One region of the Photobacterium sp. HL06 genome, then DNA from elsewhere that is predicted to be linked to it. Evidence: predicted binding sites of a transcription regulator. Region 1 holds the regulator's gene; the other holds the start of a gene.

Region 1 (8,200 bases):
CCGTCCAACATTTACAACCCGACCAAGCCCGGTTAAATACCCAAAACTGGCAAAGCGCCGGGGCATTGAAGGGCAAGTCATGATTGAGGTTTGGCTAGACCCAAAAGGTAAACAAGTCAAACACAGCCTAGTGAAATCTTCTGGTGCCCAAGTGCTTGATAAAGCCGCTCTGGAAGCCATTAAGCGCTGGCATTTCTCCTCACATATTGTTGACGGGCAAGCCATTGCGCACCGTGTACAAATTCCTGTTCGTTTTCAGTTGGATTAAACAATGGACACTATTGAACAATTGCAAAATCAATTTGGCCTTATGACCTGGCCACTTCTTATCTGCTCTGCCCTGACCGTCATGATTTTGTTGGAAAGGTGCATTCAGGTGCTGCTATGCACTGGTGTTGGTAAAAGTAAAATCAATGCCCTGCTTGCTGGCCGGAACCGTAACAACGGCACTGATCTCGATCGGCTTGCCGATGACCTCAGCAATCAACGGCCGCTGCTATACAAGGGTGTGGCGATGCTTATCTCCCATCGCCACTTCAACAAACCACTACGTGAAGATGCCGCCGGGATCTGGCTTCAGCAGAAACGTACACAGCTGCGTTCCGGCATCAGGCTGCTGACTTTGATTGGGGTGATTAGCCCATTGCTCGGTTTACTGGGTACCGTTTTAGGCCTGATAGACATGTTCGAAGGGATTGCTGCAACGACGGGGGCTGTAACTCCCAATGATCTGGCTGATGGCTTGGGGCTGGCGATGCGCACCACGGCTGCTGGCCTAATTATCGCCTTACCGGCAATTACATCCGCGCAGCTACTCGGGCTCTGGGCTGATAAGGTAACAGCCAAGCTCGAGCACACCTTAAATTATTGCAACCTTTGGCTCGAAGGCTTAGATCTTGCCCCTGGCAACCAACCTAAGCCCGGATCCACAACCAGCCTCAAAGAGGTTGCCCAATGATCCGTGTCGGTAACAGCAGCCAGTTTGATGATGAACTCAAGCCTGATCTTACTCCGTTGCTAGATATCATCTTCATTGTGATGGTTTTTCTATTGCTTACAGCCAGTGTCAAATTGCAATCCCTTGAGGTTGAGTTGCCACAGACAGAAACCCAGACCTTGCAAACTACTGAATCGGATCCTGTCACCGTCAACCTGACCGCACAAGTGCCATATTGGGCACTACAAGGTCGCCCTGTTGAGAGTTGGGATGAATTCACGCAGGCCTTACTCAAAGAAGTAAAGGCTAACCCAGACAAGCCTGTTGTTATTGGTGCAGACAAAGCAGGCTCAGTCGAGAACATGCTGAAATTACTCGCCTTTTTGCAACAGCAAGAAATAAAAGCAACACAACTATTAATGGAAGAGGACAAATCATGAAGCGTATCGCTCTGGCTACAGCATTACTTATCACAGCGAGCTCCGTCTGGGCCAATGAACGCATCATCAGTGCTGGCGCTGCAATTACCGAACTTATCAATGCCATGGGTGCACAAAAACAGCTCGCAGCCGTTGATATTACCAGCAAGTCGATGGTTGACAGCTCGGTTCCTAAGCTGGGCTACCACCGCCAGCTCTCTGCAGAGAGCCTAATTGCCCTCAACCCAACCCGGATTTTAGGCTCCAATGAAATGGGGCCGAAAACGACGTTAGAGCTTCTCCAGCAAGCTGGGATCAATGTCGATATCCTCAACTCGGGTGAAACCGTTAATGATCTATTAGTTCGCATTGAGGAAATAGGTCGTATTACAGGCAAAGAAGCAGACGCGGCTCAGTTGCAAGCTAATGTGAAACAAAAAGTTGCCACGATCAATGCCACTTTGGCTAAACAGCAAACGCGCAAAAAAGTTCTGTTCCTCATGATCCATGACGGCCGCCCGGCCAACGTTGCTGGCCGTAACACCACCGCCGACACCGTGATCAAACTTGCAGGGGCCATCAACCCCGCTGCTGATGCTGTTGAGTCTTACAAACCGATTTCGACCGAAGCCATGGTCGACATGCAACCCGATATCATCCTGATCAGCTCACGGACATTGAGCACAATCGGCAATGCTGATGAGTTGCTGAAAAAGATACCGCTATTATCTGCGACACCAGCAGGTCAAAACAAAGCATTGGCAACCATTGACGGCACAGCGCTGATTGGCGGCCTTGGCTTGAAGAGCCTGAGTGAAGCTGAGCGTTTGAATAACGTGTTCTACAACTGATCCTCAACCTAGATACGGCTATCTATGCAATCAAGAATTATGCAGATCCACCGCATGCCTGTTAGTGTTGTTTTTCCACTGGGCTTTTTACTACTTGCGATCGCTATCATCTCCTCGGTGGTTGTCGGGCCGATGGCAATCAGCTTTTCTGACAGTGTTAAGGTGCTTTTGCCATGGCAATCTGATCTTCCGGCCCACATTCAGATCGTTATCCATCAGATCCGCCTGCCACGTACCCTGCTGTGTATGGCGGTTGGGGCAATACTTGCCCTTTGCGGCGCGGTCATGCAGGGGCTGTTCCGTAATCCCCTGGCAGATCCCGGTATCATTGGCGTGTCTGGCGGCGCTAGCCTTGGTGCCGCCCTTGCCATTGTTGTTTTTGCACCGCTGGCAACATCATTCCCGCAACTGCTAACTCTTGGAACGGTACCGATTTTTGCCTTTATTGGCGGTGCGGCCAGTACTTATCTTGTCTACCGCCTTGGCACAGATAAAAACGGCACTTCTGTCACTGTCATGCTGCTTGCCGGTGTTGCTATTGGCGCCTTGTCAGGTGCCGCCCTTGGGTTGATGAACTACTATGCTGATGATCAGGCTCTGCGCGATTTGTCTCTCTGGAGCATGGGTTCACTTGCTGGTGCGACATGGCCAGGGATCATACTTGCTTTTGTTACCCTAGGTAGCTTGTTGTTTTTGTTCGACCGCAATGCCAATGCGTTAAATGCTTTCTTGCTGGGCGAAGCCGAAGCTCGCCATATGGGCGTAAATGTTCAGCGGTTGAAAAGGCTGCTTATTTTGCTCTGTGCCGCGGGGGTCGGTGTCACGGTCTCATTAACCGGTGTCATTGGCTTTATCGGCCTAATTATTCCCCATCTAGGAAGAATGCTTACCGGGCCGAATCACAAAACATTGCTGCCATTGTCGGCACTACTTGGCGCGTTAATCCTACTCATCGCCGATATGCTGGCTCGTGTTGTCGCCGCCCCGGCAGAATTACCCGTCGGGATCATCACAGCTATTCTCGGCGCACCATTCTTTATCTTCCTACTTATAAACCAAAAGGGAAGAATGTCATGAACACTGCAACAGAAAAGAACAAGCCTGCTGCTATCGAAGCCAAAGGGCTGCACCTGACGTTGGGTGGAAAAACACTGCTGAGCAACTTCAACTTAACCATTGCCAGCGGCGAACTAACCGCCCTTCTGGGCCCCAATGGTGCCGGTAAGAGTACGTTGCTCAAGGTACTGTGTGGGGAAATCGATGCAGGCGGCGAAGTGTCCTTCTTCGGTAAAGCACGTAATGAATTCAAGCAGGCAAAGCTTGCCAAGCACTTAGGTGTATTGCCACAGCACAGCAATTTGAGTTTTGCTTTTACCGCACAAGAAGTGGTAGAGCTCGGTAGCCTGCCACTGCAAATACCCAATGTGCAAACCAAAACAATCGCCACTGAGAAAATGAAGCTTGTTGATGTGCTGTCGCTCAAAAATCGGCTCTACCCTTCCCTATCCGGCGGTGAAAAGCAACGGGTGCACTATGCACGGGTGCTTACCCAGTTAAGCCAGGCAGGCAAGCAGTGTATGCTGATGCTCGACGAACCGACCTCGGCGCTCGATCTCGCCCACCAGCATAGAACTCTGCAAGTCGCCCGAGGCCTTGCGCAATCGGGGGCTGCCGTGATCGTAGTGATCCATGATCTGAACCTAGCGGCTCAATATGCTGATCGCCTTGTTATTATCAATGAAGGTAAGATCCAGGCTGATGGTCCCCCCCGACAAGCATTACAGAAAGACACGATCAGCCGAGTCTATGGCTGGCCCGTACACATCGGCGAGCACCCAACCGATAACTATCCTGTTGTGATGCCTGCGATCTCGTCTGCAGAGTTATCAAAAGCAGTATAAGTTAATCCTATTTTAGCAGGACAGCCTCAGCCCAAAAGCTGAGGTTTTTTACTTGCCAGAAAGCAAAATCATCGAACCAGATTGCACGTCATATGCACTAAATTGTTGTAAAATTGCGGTGAGTTTGTTGATATCTATCAAGAATTACAGGGTTGGGATACAGAAACGTTGCACTGTGCGCTACACTCAGTAGAATGTGAACGCAAGCGATTACACAATGCAACGTCGGGAAAGACGAGAGAACAAGGCCGCTCGTGACTGAAGCGGCTTTTTGGCGTTTTTGTACGCTGTACCAAACAGAACAATTATCTGGATACAGTCAGATAATTACTCTGTTTGGTACTTTCAATTACAAGTGATTATGAAATGGTCGGCTCTGACCTCTGATCTTAAATTATTAGAAGAATAAGTATGGCAACGATTAAAGATGTTGCACGTATGGCTGGTGTATCAACCACAACAGTTTCTCACGTGATCAACAAAACACGCTTTGTTGCAGAAGCAACACAGAAAAAAGTATTAGCGGCCGTAGATGAACTAAATTACGCGCCAAGTGCTGTTGCGCGAAGCCTAAAATGTAACACAACCCGCACCATCGGCATGCTGGTAACCAAGTCTACCAATCCATTCTTTGCCGAAGTGGTCCATGGGGTTGAAGAGCATTGCTATGGCCAAGGCTACACCCTGATCCTATGCAATACTGAAGGTAACCTAGATAAGCAACGTGACTATCTACGCATGCTCGCTGAAAAGCGTGTAGATGGCCTATTGGTAATGTGTTCTGACTTGGACGAGAAGCTGCTTGAACTCCTTGAGCGCAAGAAAGACTTACCAATGGTGATCATGGACTGGGGCCCGGAAAGCCCGCATACGGATAAAATTCAGGATAATGCAGAGCTCGGCGGCTACGTTGCAACCAAGTACTTTATCGAACACGGCCACACTAAAATTGGTTGCCTGTCAGGCCACTCAGACAAATCGACCTGCCAAGAACGTCTGAAGGGCTTTTATAAAGCGATGGGTGAAGCGCAGCTTAGTGTCAATGAAGACTGGCTGCTTGAAGGTGATTTCGAGTGTGAGTCAGCGGTTATCGCCGCCAATAAGTTCATTGAAATGAAAGAGCGCCCGACAGCAATTTTCTGCTTTAACGATATTATGGCAATGGCGCTGATCAGTACTTTCGAGCAGGCAGGCATACGCGTTCCTGATGATATTTCAATTATTGGCTATGACAACATCGACTTGGCACCGTACTTCTCTCCGCCCCTGACGACGATTCACCAGCCTAAGCGCCGCCTGGGCAAAACGGCGATTGAGATCCTGATGGAACGAGTCAAAGATAAAGAACATGAACGCCGTATTTTTGAGATGGCACCAGAACTGGTTGTTCGCAAGTCAGTCAAAGACTTGAACGCCTAATCAACCAAGTCGCAACCCATAGAAACCGATATTACTTATCGGTTTTTTTATGTCTTAAATGACGGTTGTGATGCATTGATTTTGAGGCAAATATATTTTTTGCCACTAAAAACATAGACATATTTATTGAAGCAATATCACACTTTTAAAAGTGGGAGCAAGTTCAAAAATATTATATGGGATATGCTTATTAAGTCACGAACAAGGCAAACCTCCCGAAAGGGTGGGACGCAAAGCTTCCGGCCTAAAAGTGGTTAGTTTTTCAACAACTAAGTCTCTTATGGTAGCGGGGTCGCCGATGGATCTAGCAAAAAGTCATGTCATGAATCCTGACATTATCCTGACATAACTTTTTTGTGAAATTTGCTAATCTGAAATCCTCGCTCTGTTGTTAGGTGACCCAAGAAATATTTCACCGAGAAGAAGCATGGACAAACCAGTACTTAAAGAATCATTACGATTATTCAGTTGTTTCGAGAATGTAAAGTCTCGCTCAATGTTTGGTGGCTTTGGCATTTTCGCGGGTGAAACTATGTTTGCACTCGTGGTAAATGACAAGTTACACCTTCGTGCAAATGCCGAAAATGAAAAAGAATTTAAAAAAGCAGGGCTTACACCTTATGTGTATAAAAAGCGCGGCTTTCCTGTTGTAACTAAGCACTACGCTATTCCAGAAGAATGGTGGAGTGAACCCGATAAAATTCTTTGCCAAGCTAAGCGTTCCTTTACTGCCGCCAAACAAGATAAAGAAACCAAAAGCAAATCAGGCCCAAGTCGTATTAAAGACTTACCAAACCTCCGTTTAGCCAACGAACGTATGCTGAAAAAAGCAGGTATTACTACGGTTGACGAGCTCTTTGAAGCCGGTGCCCTGAATGCTTACAAGGCGTTACAGCAGTCTCACCAGGAGTCGGTCAATATCGAGTTGCTATGGGCCTTAGAAGGTGCCGTAAGTGGCCAGCATTGGTCGGTCATTACTCAGCAACGCCGCTCAGAGCTCCTATCTGAGTTGCCATAGGTTAGAGACATCGATAAAAAAGAGGTGCTATGCACCTCTTTTTATTATCTGCACTCAAATACACACCCAAGACCAGTGAAATTAAGCACATTGCCGAACGAGCATATTGGTTTCGTTGTAAATTTATGCCCTCTCTTATGACAATTTTTTGTCATAGAACGTCAAATATTGATACCTCTCACAAAGCTGTTCATAAATGCATCAATATCCTTTTCTTCAATATCGGCATTAGTAGAATGAGGCTGTCGTTCACACAGGAGGTTGTCATGCACTGTTCCAAGCCTTTTCCTGGACAAGCAGACCAGATGTTCAAAGACAAGTTTTGCAAGTGGCCAAAGCTCATGCGTGCTCTGGTGATAATTAGCCTGATCCCCCCCTTTGCAATCTTGTTTATGGTTTATAGGCAACTTGCTCCGGTGGCAGCCCTTGACGATGCACTTACCCTCACGGCAGGTTTCAACCTATTATTGCTTTTCTGGGGGTTATTACTGAAAATCCGCTCAAGAAAGTACTGGTATCGCAACTACCATATTGGTAAAACCATGCTCCTAGCAATGCTACCTGTCATTGCATCCGGCTATATACTACTATCGCAACCGGATGTTCCGGATATGGCCAAACAACAGAAAACCCAAGCTGTTCATATTTCGCTCAACTAATAGAATTTAAAGAATTTTTTCGATTTCCTGAAATTTTCTTGCCCGTTATTCGGTCTCTGTCTCATACCAATCTAGTATTTTACCCGATCATTGCATCGATTAGATTGATATACTCGCTGTAGCATAAATTACAGCCAGACAGGCATCATTAAGGGGCTCATGTGCGTATTCCAGCCAAACAACATTATTCTTTTCTTATCAAGCCACTTCTTTGGCTGCAAAAGCGCCATTATGGCAACGTGCTAAACCCGGCATTGCTCTGGGGGCGACGTCCTACCCTATTCTGGCTTGTCGCTGGATTTTTCGGCTACCTCGATCGCAAGTCCTCCCCCGTAACACCCGTTGTCCGATCCTTAGTCTGCGTCCGGGTGTCACAGCTCAATGACTGCGCGTTTTGTGTCGATGCCAATGGAATGAAATTAGCCGAGCGCTGCGATTCCGTGGAGAAAATCAAGGCCCTTGCCAACTGGCAGCACAGCGAGCTTTTTGATCAGCAAGAGCGTGCCGTACTGGCCTATGTAGAAGCGATTACCATCACTGGTCAGCGCGTAGACGAAGCAATGATTGCACAGCTAAAACAGTGGTATGACGATGATGCGATTGTTGAGCTAACAGCATTAATCTCATTCCAGAACCTATCAGCCAAATTCAATACCGCGCTTGATGTACCGGCACAAGGATTTTGCTCACTGCCTATTCAGCCCGGTGATACGGACAAGTCCGGAGAGAAATCGTTAGCCTCTCCTTCCGACAATAAATAAAAGGTGAAGTCATGGACAGAAAAAAACTGCTACTACTCGGGACGATAACCAGCCTTATTGGTCTGTGGTTTGCCTTCGATCTTGGTCAGTACTTCACCCTTGAGCAGGCAAAAGCCCAGCAGGTTGCCCTGCAGGATACCATTGCCCAACAACCAATCTTGTCTAGTACGGTATATTTTGTCCTGTATGTGGTTGTGACGGCCCTGTCGCTACCTGGCGCGGCCATTATGACACT
Region 2 (8,200 bases), 1.5 Mb from region 1:
ACTGCACAGTTCAAAACTCGATCTCGTTCAAAAAAAACGCAATCGCTTGCGCGAACGCGCGAGTTCGAACTAATTCTATGCTCGAACGCACAGTTTTTATTCTGTAACATTTTAATTACGAACAAAACGAGTACATTAAGAACACATAAAAGATATAACAATAATACCCCTACAACATAAGACAAAAGGACTGAAAAATGACTTCTCCGAAACAACATACGCTGCTTGGCGAATGTATCGCTGAGTTTATAGGGACAGGGCTGTTGATTTTCTTCGGTGTTGGCTGTGTTGCCGCACTGGTACTGACCGGTGCTGAATTCGGCCAGTGGGAAATCAGCATCATGTGGGGCTTGGGAGTGGCAATTGCTATCTATTGTACGGCAGGTGTCTCCGGTGCCCACATTAACCCTGCGGTGACCATTGCCCTGGCTCTCTTCCATGGTTTTGACAAGCGCAAAGTTGCTCCTTATATTGCCGCTCAAATGCTAGGCGCATTCTGTACTGCCGCTCTAATTTACACACTATACAGCAACCTGTTCACCGAATTTGAAGCCGCTAACCAGATCGTTCGTGGCAGCGAAGCAAGTCTGGCAACTGCCGGCATCTTCTCGACCTACCCACATGCAGCCCTCTCTTTCAGCGGTGCCTTTGCAGTTGAATTTGTAATAACAGCAGTATTAATGTTTGCCATTTTGGCCCTTACTGATGATAAGAACGGTGCCCCTCGCGGCGCAATGGGTCCACTGCTTATCGGTATCTTAATCGCAGTAATCGGCGGCTCGCTAGGTCCACTAACAGGCTTTGCCATGAACCCTGCCCGTGATTTCGGTCCTAAATTCTTTGCCTTTATGGCTGGCTGGGGCGACATGGCACTGACCGGCGGTAAAGACATTCCTTATATGATTGTGCCAATCCTTGCGCCAATCTGCGGTGCCTGTTTCGGTGGCTGGCTATACCCGAAAGCCATCGGTGCCTACCTGCCGGGCAACACTGAAACAGTTGCAGAAGAGCGCGAAAACGCTAGCGACAGTGAAACAGCAAAAGCTTAATTGACTCTCTACCCTATAATTAGAACTAAAGGATTTTCATCATGACTACAGAGAAAAAGTACATCGTTGCACTTGATCAGGGTACCACCAGCTCCCGTGCCGTTGTGCTTGATCACGACGCCAATATTGTTTGTACGTCACAACGCGAATTCACTCAGATCTATCCTAAAGCAGGTTGGGTAGAGCATGATCCTCTAGAGATCTATGCAACCCAAAGCTCTACATTGGTTGAGGTTCTAGCTAAAGCGGGGATTCGTTCTGATGAGGTAGCGGGTATAGGTATCACCAACCAACGCGAAACCACCATCGTATGGGATAAGAACACCGGCAAGCCAGTGTACAACGCCATTGTCTGGCAGTGCCGCCGTACCGCAAGCATTTGCGAGACCCTGAAAGAGCAAGACTTAGAAGAATACATTCGTGAAAATACCGGCCTGGTTGTTGACCCGTACTTCTCTGGCACCAAGATCAAATGGATCCTAGATAACGTTGAAGGCGCTCGCGAGGAAGCTGAAGCCGGTAACCTACTGTTCGGAACTGTTGATACCTGGCTGATCTGGAAAATGACCCAGGGACGTGTACACGTCACTGACTACACCAATGCCTCCCGTACCATGGTGTTTAACATCAATAGCATGCAATGGGATGAGAAGCTGCTGAAGGCGCTGGACATCCCACTCTCTATGATGCCAGAAGTAAAAGCATCATCAGAAGTCTACGGCCAAACCAATATCGGCGGTAAAGGTGGTACGCGTATTCCGATTGCTGGTATTGCTGGCGATCAGCAAGCTGCACTGTTTGGCCAGATGTGTGTCCAACCTGGTCAAGCGAAGAACACTTACGGCACCGGCTGTTTCCTTCTGATGAACACCGGCAAGGAAAAAGTTACCTCGAACAATGGCCTGCTAACTACCTTGGCCTGTGGACCAACTGGCGATGTGGCTTATGCCCTCGAAGGTGCGGTATTTATGGGCGGCGCATCCATTCAGTGGCTGCGTGATGAAGTGAAACTGCTCGATGATGCCAAAGATTCAGAATACTTTGCTGAGAAGGTAGGTAGTGCCAACGGCGTATATGTGGTACCAGCCTTTACCGGACTTGGCGCACCGTATTGGGACCCGTATGCACGTGGAGCAATTGTCGGCCTGACCCGTGGTGTTAACTCCAATCATATCATCCGTGCCACCCTGGAAAGTGTGGCCTACCAGACTCGCGACGTACTGGATGCGATGCAGGCAGATTCTGGCATCAACCTAGCTTCATTGCGTGTTGATGGCGGCGCCGTTGCCAATAACTTCCTGATGCAGTTCCAATCTGACATTCTGGCAACAGAAGTACACCGCCCTGTGGTTACGGAAGTCACAGCACTGGGTGCTGGCTACCTGGCCGGCCTGGCGGTTGGTTTCTGGGGCAGCATCGATGAACTGATGAACAAGGCTGTACTGGATCGTAACTTCGTCCCAAGTGAAGATGAGCAGAAGCGTGAACGCCGCTACAAGGGCTGGAAGCGTGCTGTTGAGTGTGCCAAAGGCTGGGCCGTCGAAGAAGACGACATCTAAGCTTTACCCTCTCTGTTCCCCCTTAAGAAGGCCTGCTGATGCAGGCCTTCTTTTTACCCCGGCCAAATGGCCTAGCCAATGATTGGCTTGAACTCCGGTTAAATTCCGCCATTTCTGCGAAAATAAATTAACGCAAACGTTTCACTACAAGCTGTGATAGAATCGCGGCCAGAATTTATTGAGCCTTTTTTCTTTTCTTTCTGGAGTAACCATGAAACGCGATTTAGCAATGGCATTTTCTCGTGTCACCGAAGGTGCAGCCCTGGCTGGCTACAAATGGCTTGGCCGTGGCGATAAAAACGCAGCCGATGGCGCAGCCGTTGAAGTAATGCGCACCCTGCTGAACCAGACCGAGATTGAAGGTGAAATTGTTATCGGTGAAGGCGAGATTGATGAAGCGCCTATGCTGTATATCGGCGAGAAGGTGGGAACCGGTGGTGATGCCGTCGACATCGCGGTCGATCCTATCGAAGGCACCCGTATGACAGCGATGGGCCAGAATAATGCCCTGGCGGTACTGGCTGCTGGCGAAAAAGGCTCGTTCCTGAAAGCGCCAGATATGTATATGGAAAAACTGGTTGTCGGCCCGGCAGCAAAAGGCTGTATCGACCTGAGTCTGTCCCTGCCTGAGAACCTTGAAAACATTGCCGCCGCGCTTGGCAAATCCCTTGATTCCCTAGTCGTCACCACGCTGGCGAAACCTCGCCATGACGAAGTGATCGCACAGATGCAGGCAATGGGCGTACGCGTCTTTGCCTTCCCTGATGGTGACGTCGCAGCCTCGATCCTGACTTGTATGCCAGATAGCGAAGTTGACGTAATGTACTGTATCGGCGGTGCCCCTGAAGGGGTTGTCTCGGCAGCCGCCATCCGCGCCCTAGGTGGCGACATGCACGGCCGCCTACTGCCTCGCCATCACGTTAAAGGCGACAGTGAGGAAAACCGCCAGTTAGGCCAGGTCGAAATCGACCGTTGCCGCGAGATGGGTATCGAGACAAACAAAGTACTGCGTATGGAAGACATGGCCCAAAGCGACAATGTGATTTTTGCCGGTACCGGGATCACCAAAGGGGATCTGCTCGATGGGATCAGTCGCCAGGGTGATATCGCGACCACAGAAACCCTGTTGATCCGAGGTAAGTGCCGCACAATTCGTCGTATTAAGTCGACCCACTACCTGGCGCGTAAGGATGACGCTATCAAAGGGCATATCCTGTAATTTTCCCCAGCTTCAACGTAAAAGGCGTGCAGTAAAGCACGCCTTTTTTCTCGCCGCAGTCTCAACAATCCGACGCCTTATCTCCCCCCAACTTGCCTATATGGCTTATACTTAACTTTGTAAAGTTGTTGCTTTATTTACTTGGCTGGCTACATAATAAACCAATAAAGGAAAGAACAGCTGATATGAAAACCATAGATAAAATACTCAATCGCATGAAGCGAGACGGCCCCGTGACAGCCAAGGTGCTAGCCGAGGAATTCAAGCTCACAACCATGGGAGTCCGGCAGCACCTGCAAGGACTGGAAGAAGATGGCCTGGTTGATTTCCAGGACATCAAAGCCAAGGTTGGCCGTCCTACCCGGCACTGGAACCTGACCAGCAAGGGCCACCGCCGTTTTGCCGATCGACATGGTGATCTTATTATTCAAATGCTTGATTCTGTAGAAGAGATATTTGGTGCTGACGGGCTTCACCAAGTGGTTGAACGCAGAGAGAATCAAACCTTTGAACAATACCGGCATGCATTGGCAACTTGCTCTGATTTAAAAGAAAAACTGGAAATACTGACTACACTGAGGGAACAGGAAGGTTACATGGCCCAGCTACACCAGGACGGTGAAGGCTTCATTATGGTAGAGAACCATTGCCCAATTTGCCATGCCGCCAAACGCTGTCCTTCATTATGCCAATCAGAGCTCTCAATTTTCCAACGTCTGTTGGGTAACGAGTACCGCGTAGAAAGAAATGAACACATTATTGCCGGAGAGAGGCGCTGCGCTTATCGAATACAAAAATCATAATAGGAGAATATTATGGCTGACTGGATCCCTGCAGAGGTTATCACCAACCGTCACTGGAATAGTGACCTATTTAGTCTTGTCTTGCGCGCTAACATTGAACCCTTCAAAGCCGGGCAGTTTACCAAGCTAGGATTGGAAATTGACGGTAAAATGGTCCAGCGAGCCTACTCCTTTGTGAACCCGCCCAGCGACAGCAATATTGAAATCTATGCCACCCGGGTCGCTGACGGTTTGCTCTCCCCGCGCCTCCATGCCCTGGACAGCGGCGATACCGTGTTCATTTCAGCGCGAGCCAATGGCTTCTTTACCCTTAATGAGGTGCCTGACAGCGAGCATTTGTGGCTGCTGGCGACCGGGACGGCTATTGGCCCTTATTTATCGATATTGCGTGAGCCCGATGTCTGGCGCCGATTCCGTAAAGTCGTGCTGATCCATGCGGTTCGTTACGCCGCTGATCTCAGCTATCAGGCTGAAATCAACGAACTCAAAGCCAACTATCCTGACCAGCTGATTGTCCAGCCTTTTGTTAGCCGTGAACCAGCCTCCCTCGCATTAACCGGCCGGGTTCCACTCGCGATTGCCGACGGTATGTTGGAACGCCATATCGGCCTGCCGCTCACCCCCGAGCAGAGCCAGATCATGCTCTGCGGTAATCCGGAAATGGTAAGAGAAACGAAGGCCGTGCTCGAGTCGATGGGCTTTAGCAAAAACCTGCGCCGCAAAGCGGGGCAAATCACCATGGAGCACTACTGGTAGGCACTCCCCTCTCCGCCAAACGAGACAGCAGCACTCACTTTGTCTCAGTGCAATCTCGTGCAACATCTCATAAATGAGTCAGCTTGTCTCTGCCAAGCTGGCTACCTTTAAAAGCATAACTCATACCAACTCATTGATACTCCACAGCGAATATCAAGGACGTAGCCACTGGCTATATAGGGGATCCGTTATGCAAACCTTACCATCTTTTGATGAGCTTAAGTTAATGGCTGAGAAGGCACCAGAAGAGCTGGAAGCACTGCGGCTGTCAATGAGCGAAGAAATCATCAGCAATGCTGGTGCCGACATGCAACCACGGCTTCGCGCCCAGATGAGCCACATCAATCAGTTAATTGCTAAGGGGAAAAACCCAAACCATACCAATATTTTATTGATGGCCGAGCTACAATTGCAGCTAAAACGCTTTGCTCAGGCGCTTAATGCCCCCGAGACCCTAACCGAGCACCAGGCGAAAATCATGCCTTTCTCCCGGCCAGATCCGCAACAAGACACACCGCCCAAGGCGATGGAAGAGTGAGAGGATAAATACCGGGTTAGCAACTGACCTTGATAAAGCTGTCACTATCCATATCGCGAATATCGACAGTCAGGCTATTGATCGTACTAGCATGCTTCTCCAGAACTGTAATTAAACTTCTGGCCAGTTCCCGCTTTTGCTCCGGAGTCCGCCCAGACAACATGCTCAGCTCGATATGGATAAAAGTATTCAGATCCCCTTCGGCGCCAACCAGCCAGGTATGGCAGGGATAACTACGGGATTTTACCGAGTCGGCCTCGAACAACCCGCATGATAATAAGGTTTGATGTAAATCTTCCAGCAACCCCGGTACATTGACACGTTCAGCAACCGGGTCGGCATATTCCATAACAAGATTAGGCACAATTTCCTCCATGACATTCAGACATGCTGTTAATAGATAAAAATACAGAAGATCTGTGTAACAGCATGCCCAACTTACCTGATTCCTTGCTGACAGGCCAAGCAAATAGGCTATATTTCAACCATCGATCACTGTATTTTTTCGTCTTATTCGTCCGCAAAAATGAAATATTTAAAAATATTTTCAGTCGAGAGTTCACTTTTGCTGATGAAAAAGGTACAACCGAGCACAGAAATGATTTTGGACAGTAAAAATATCAGCTCGAGCTGTTATATTTTTACAAAATGGCTGGATACCAAACAGCATAGTTGTCTGAAAGGATCAGATAATTACGCTTTTTGGTATTATTTTTTACATCAAATTGATTTGGAGAAAAGCTATGCGCCATCCTGTGGTTATGGGTAACTGGAAGCTAAACGGTAGCAAGGAAATGGTATCTAACCTACTTAAGGGCCTTGATGCTGAACTAAAAGGTGTTGAAGGTGTTGACGTAGCAGTCGCTCCAACAGTTATGTATCTTGACCTGGCTGAGCAGCTAATCGGTAAAGGCGAGAGCAAAATCATCCTAGGTGCCCAGAACGTTGACGTTAACGCGAGCGGTGCATTCACAGGCGATATCTCTCCTGAAATGCTGAAAGACTTCGGTGCAAGCCACATCATCATCGGTCACTCTGAGCGTCGTGAATACCACAACGAGTCAGACGAGTTCGTGGCTAAGAAATTTGCATTCCTAAAAGAGCACGGCCTGACTCCTGTTCTTTGTATCGGTGAGTCTGAAGCACAGAATGAAGCTGGTGAAACAGTTGCTGTTTGTGCTCGTCAACTTGACGCAGTGATCAAAACTCAAGGCGTTGAAGCTCTAAATGGCGCAATCATCGCATACGAACCAATCTGGGCAATTGGTACAGGTAAAGCAGCAACAGCTGAAGATGCACAGCGCATCCACGCAGAAATCCGTGCTCACATCGCAGAGCAGAGTGAAGAAGTTGCTAAGAATGTTGTGATCCAGTACGGCGGTTCTGTTAAGCCAGAAAACGCAGCAGCATACTTCGCACAACCAGACATCGACGGTGCTCTAGTTGGTGGTGCAGCGCTAGACGCAGCAAGCTTCGCAGCTATCGCTAAAGCAGCAGCTGAAGCAAAAAAATAATCATCCCTAATTGATGATAGTGATAGAGGTCACCTTCGGGTGGCCTTTTTAATATCTGAAAAACAGGAAGCGTTGCAGGTTGTAGAAACAAAAAAGCGAGAGTCAAACAACTCCCGCTTTTTTCACTTCTCAAAGCGAAGCCTTTTATTTAGAACAGCTTGTCAGCCAGCGCATACAGATCTTTGCGAACTGGGCGCTTCATGTTCTCGATAGCATCGATGATGTCATGGTGAACCATTTTTTCATTCTGGATACCCACACAACGACCGCCCTGGCCTTCCATAAGAAGCTCAACGGCGAAAGCACCCATACGAGATGCCAAAATACGGTCAAATGCCGTTGGCTGGCCACCACGCTGGATGTGACCCAGAACCGTCGCACGTGTTTCACGGCCGGTCTCGTCTTCGATGTATTTAGCTAGCTCGTTGGCATCGGTCATCAATTCAGTAAGCGCGATAATTGCGTGCTTCTTACCTTTGTAGATACCCTCTTTGATCTTCGCTAGCAACTCTTCTTTGTTCAGGCCGGTTTCCGGTGTGATGATGTATTCACAACCGCCTGCAATTGCAGACATCAGGGTAAGATCACCACAGTGGCGACCCATCACTTCAACGATAGAAATACGCTGGTGAGAAGATGACGTATCACGTAGGCGGTCAATTGCATCAATAACGGTATTCAGTGCCGTTAGGTAACCGATTGTGTAGTCAGTACCTGCAACGTCGTTATCGATTGTGCCTGGCAGACCGATACATGGGTAGC

What was found. The regulator PurR, encoded in region 1, represses purine synthesis genes. The targets are predictions, from matches to a motif close to TNANGNAAACGTTTNCNTNA.
Region 2: glpX (class II fructose-bisphosphatase) is a predicted target of PurR. The motif match lies at 2,737-2,756, and genes of this name have one in related genera.

Annotation. Positions count from the first base shown of each region.
Region 1 is NZ_CM183914.1:1,673,556-1,681,755, reverse strand. It holds gene AC51G0_RS07995 (energy transducer TonB) at 1-268, shown strand, start outside; gene AC51G0_RS07990 (MotA/TolQ/ExbB proton channel family protein) at 272-958, shown strand; gene AC51G0_RS07985 (ExbD/TolR family protein) at 955-1,377, shown strand; gene AC51G0_RS07980 (heme/hemin ABC transporter substrate-binding protein) at 1,374-2,207, shown strand; gene AC51G0_RS07975 (FecCD family ABC transporter permease) at 2,247-3,284, shown strand; gene AC51G0_RS07970 (heme ABC transporter ATP-binding protein) at 3,281-4,108, shown strand; gene purR (HTH-type transcriptional repressor PurR) at 4,520-5,527, shown strand; cyclic di-GMP riboswitch class I at 5,723-5,827, shown strand; gene AC51G0_RS07960 (TfoX/Sxy family DNA transformation protein) at 5,955-6,545, shown strand; gene AC51G0_RS07955 (hypothetical protein) at 6,812-7,204, shown strand; gene AC51G0_RS07950 (carboxymuconolactone decarboxylase family protein) at 7,366-7,965, shown strand; gene lpdA (dihydrolipoyl dehydrogenase) at 7,977-8,200, shown strand, end outside.
Region 2 is NZ_CM183914.1:210,119-218,318, reverse strand. It holds gene AC51G0_RS01020 (MIP/aquaporin family protein) at 198-1,049, shown strand; gene glpK (glycerol kinase GlpK) at 1,091-2,608, shown strand; gene glpX (class II fructose-bisphosphatase) at 2,820-3,827, shown strand; gene AC51G0_RS01005 (helix-turn-helix transcriptional regulator) at 4,013-4,630, shown strand; gene AC51G0_RS01000 (ferredoxin--NADP reductase) at 4,643-5,386, shown strand; gene AC51G0_RS00995 (DUF3135 domain-containing protein) at 5,577-5,924, shown strand; gene AC51G0_RS00990 (5-carboxymethyl-2-hydroxymuconate Delta-isomerase) at 5,941-6,288, opposite strand; gene tpiA (triose-phosphate isomerase) at 6,668-7,438, shown strand; gene pfkA (6-phosphofructokinase) at 7,587-8,200, opposite strand, start outside.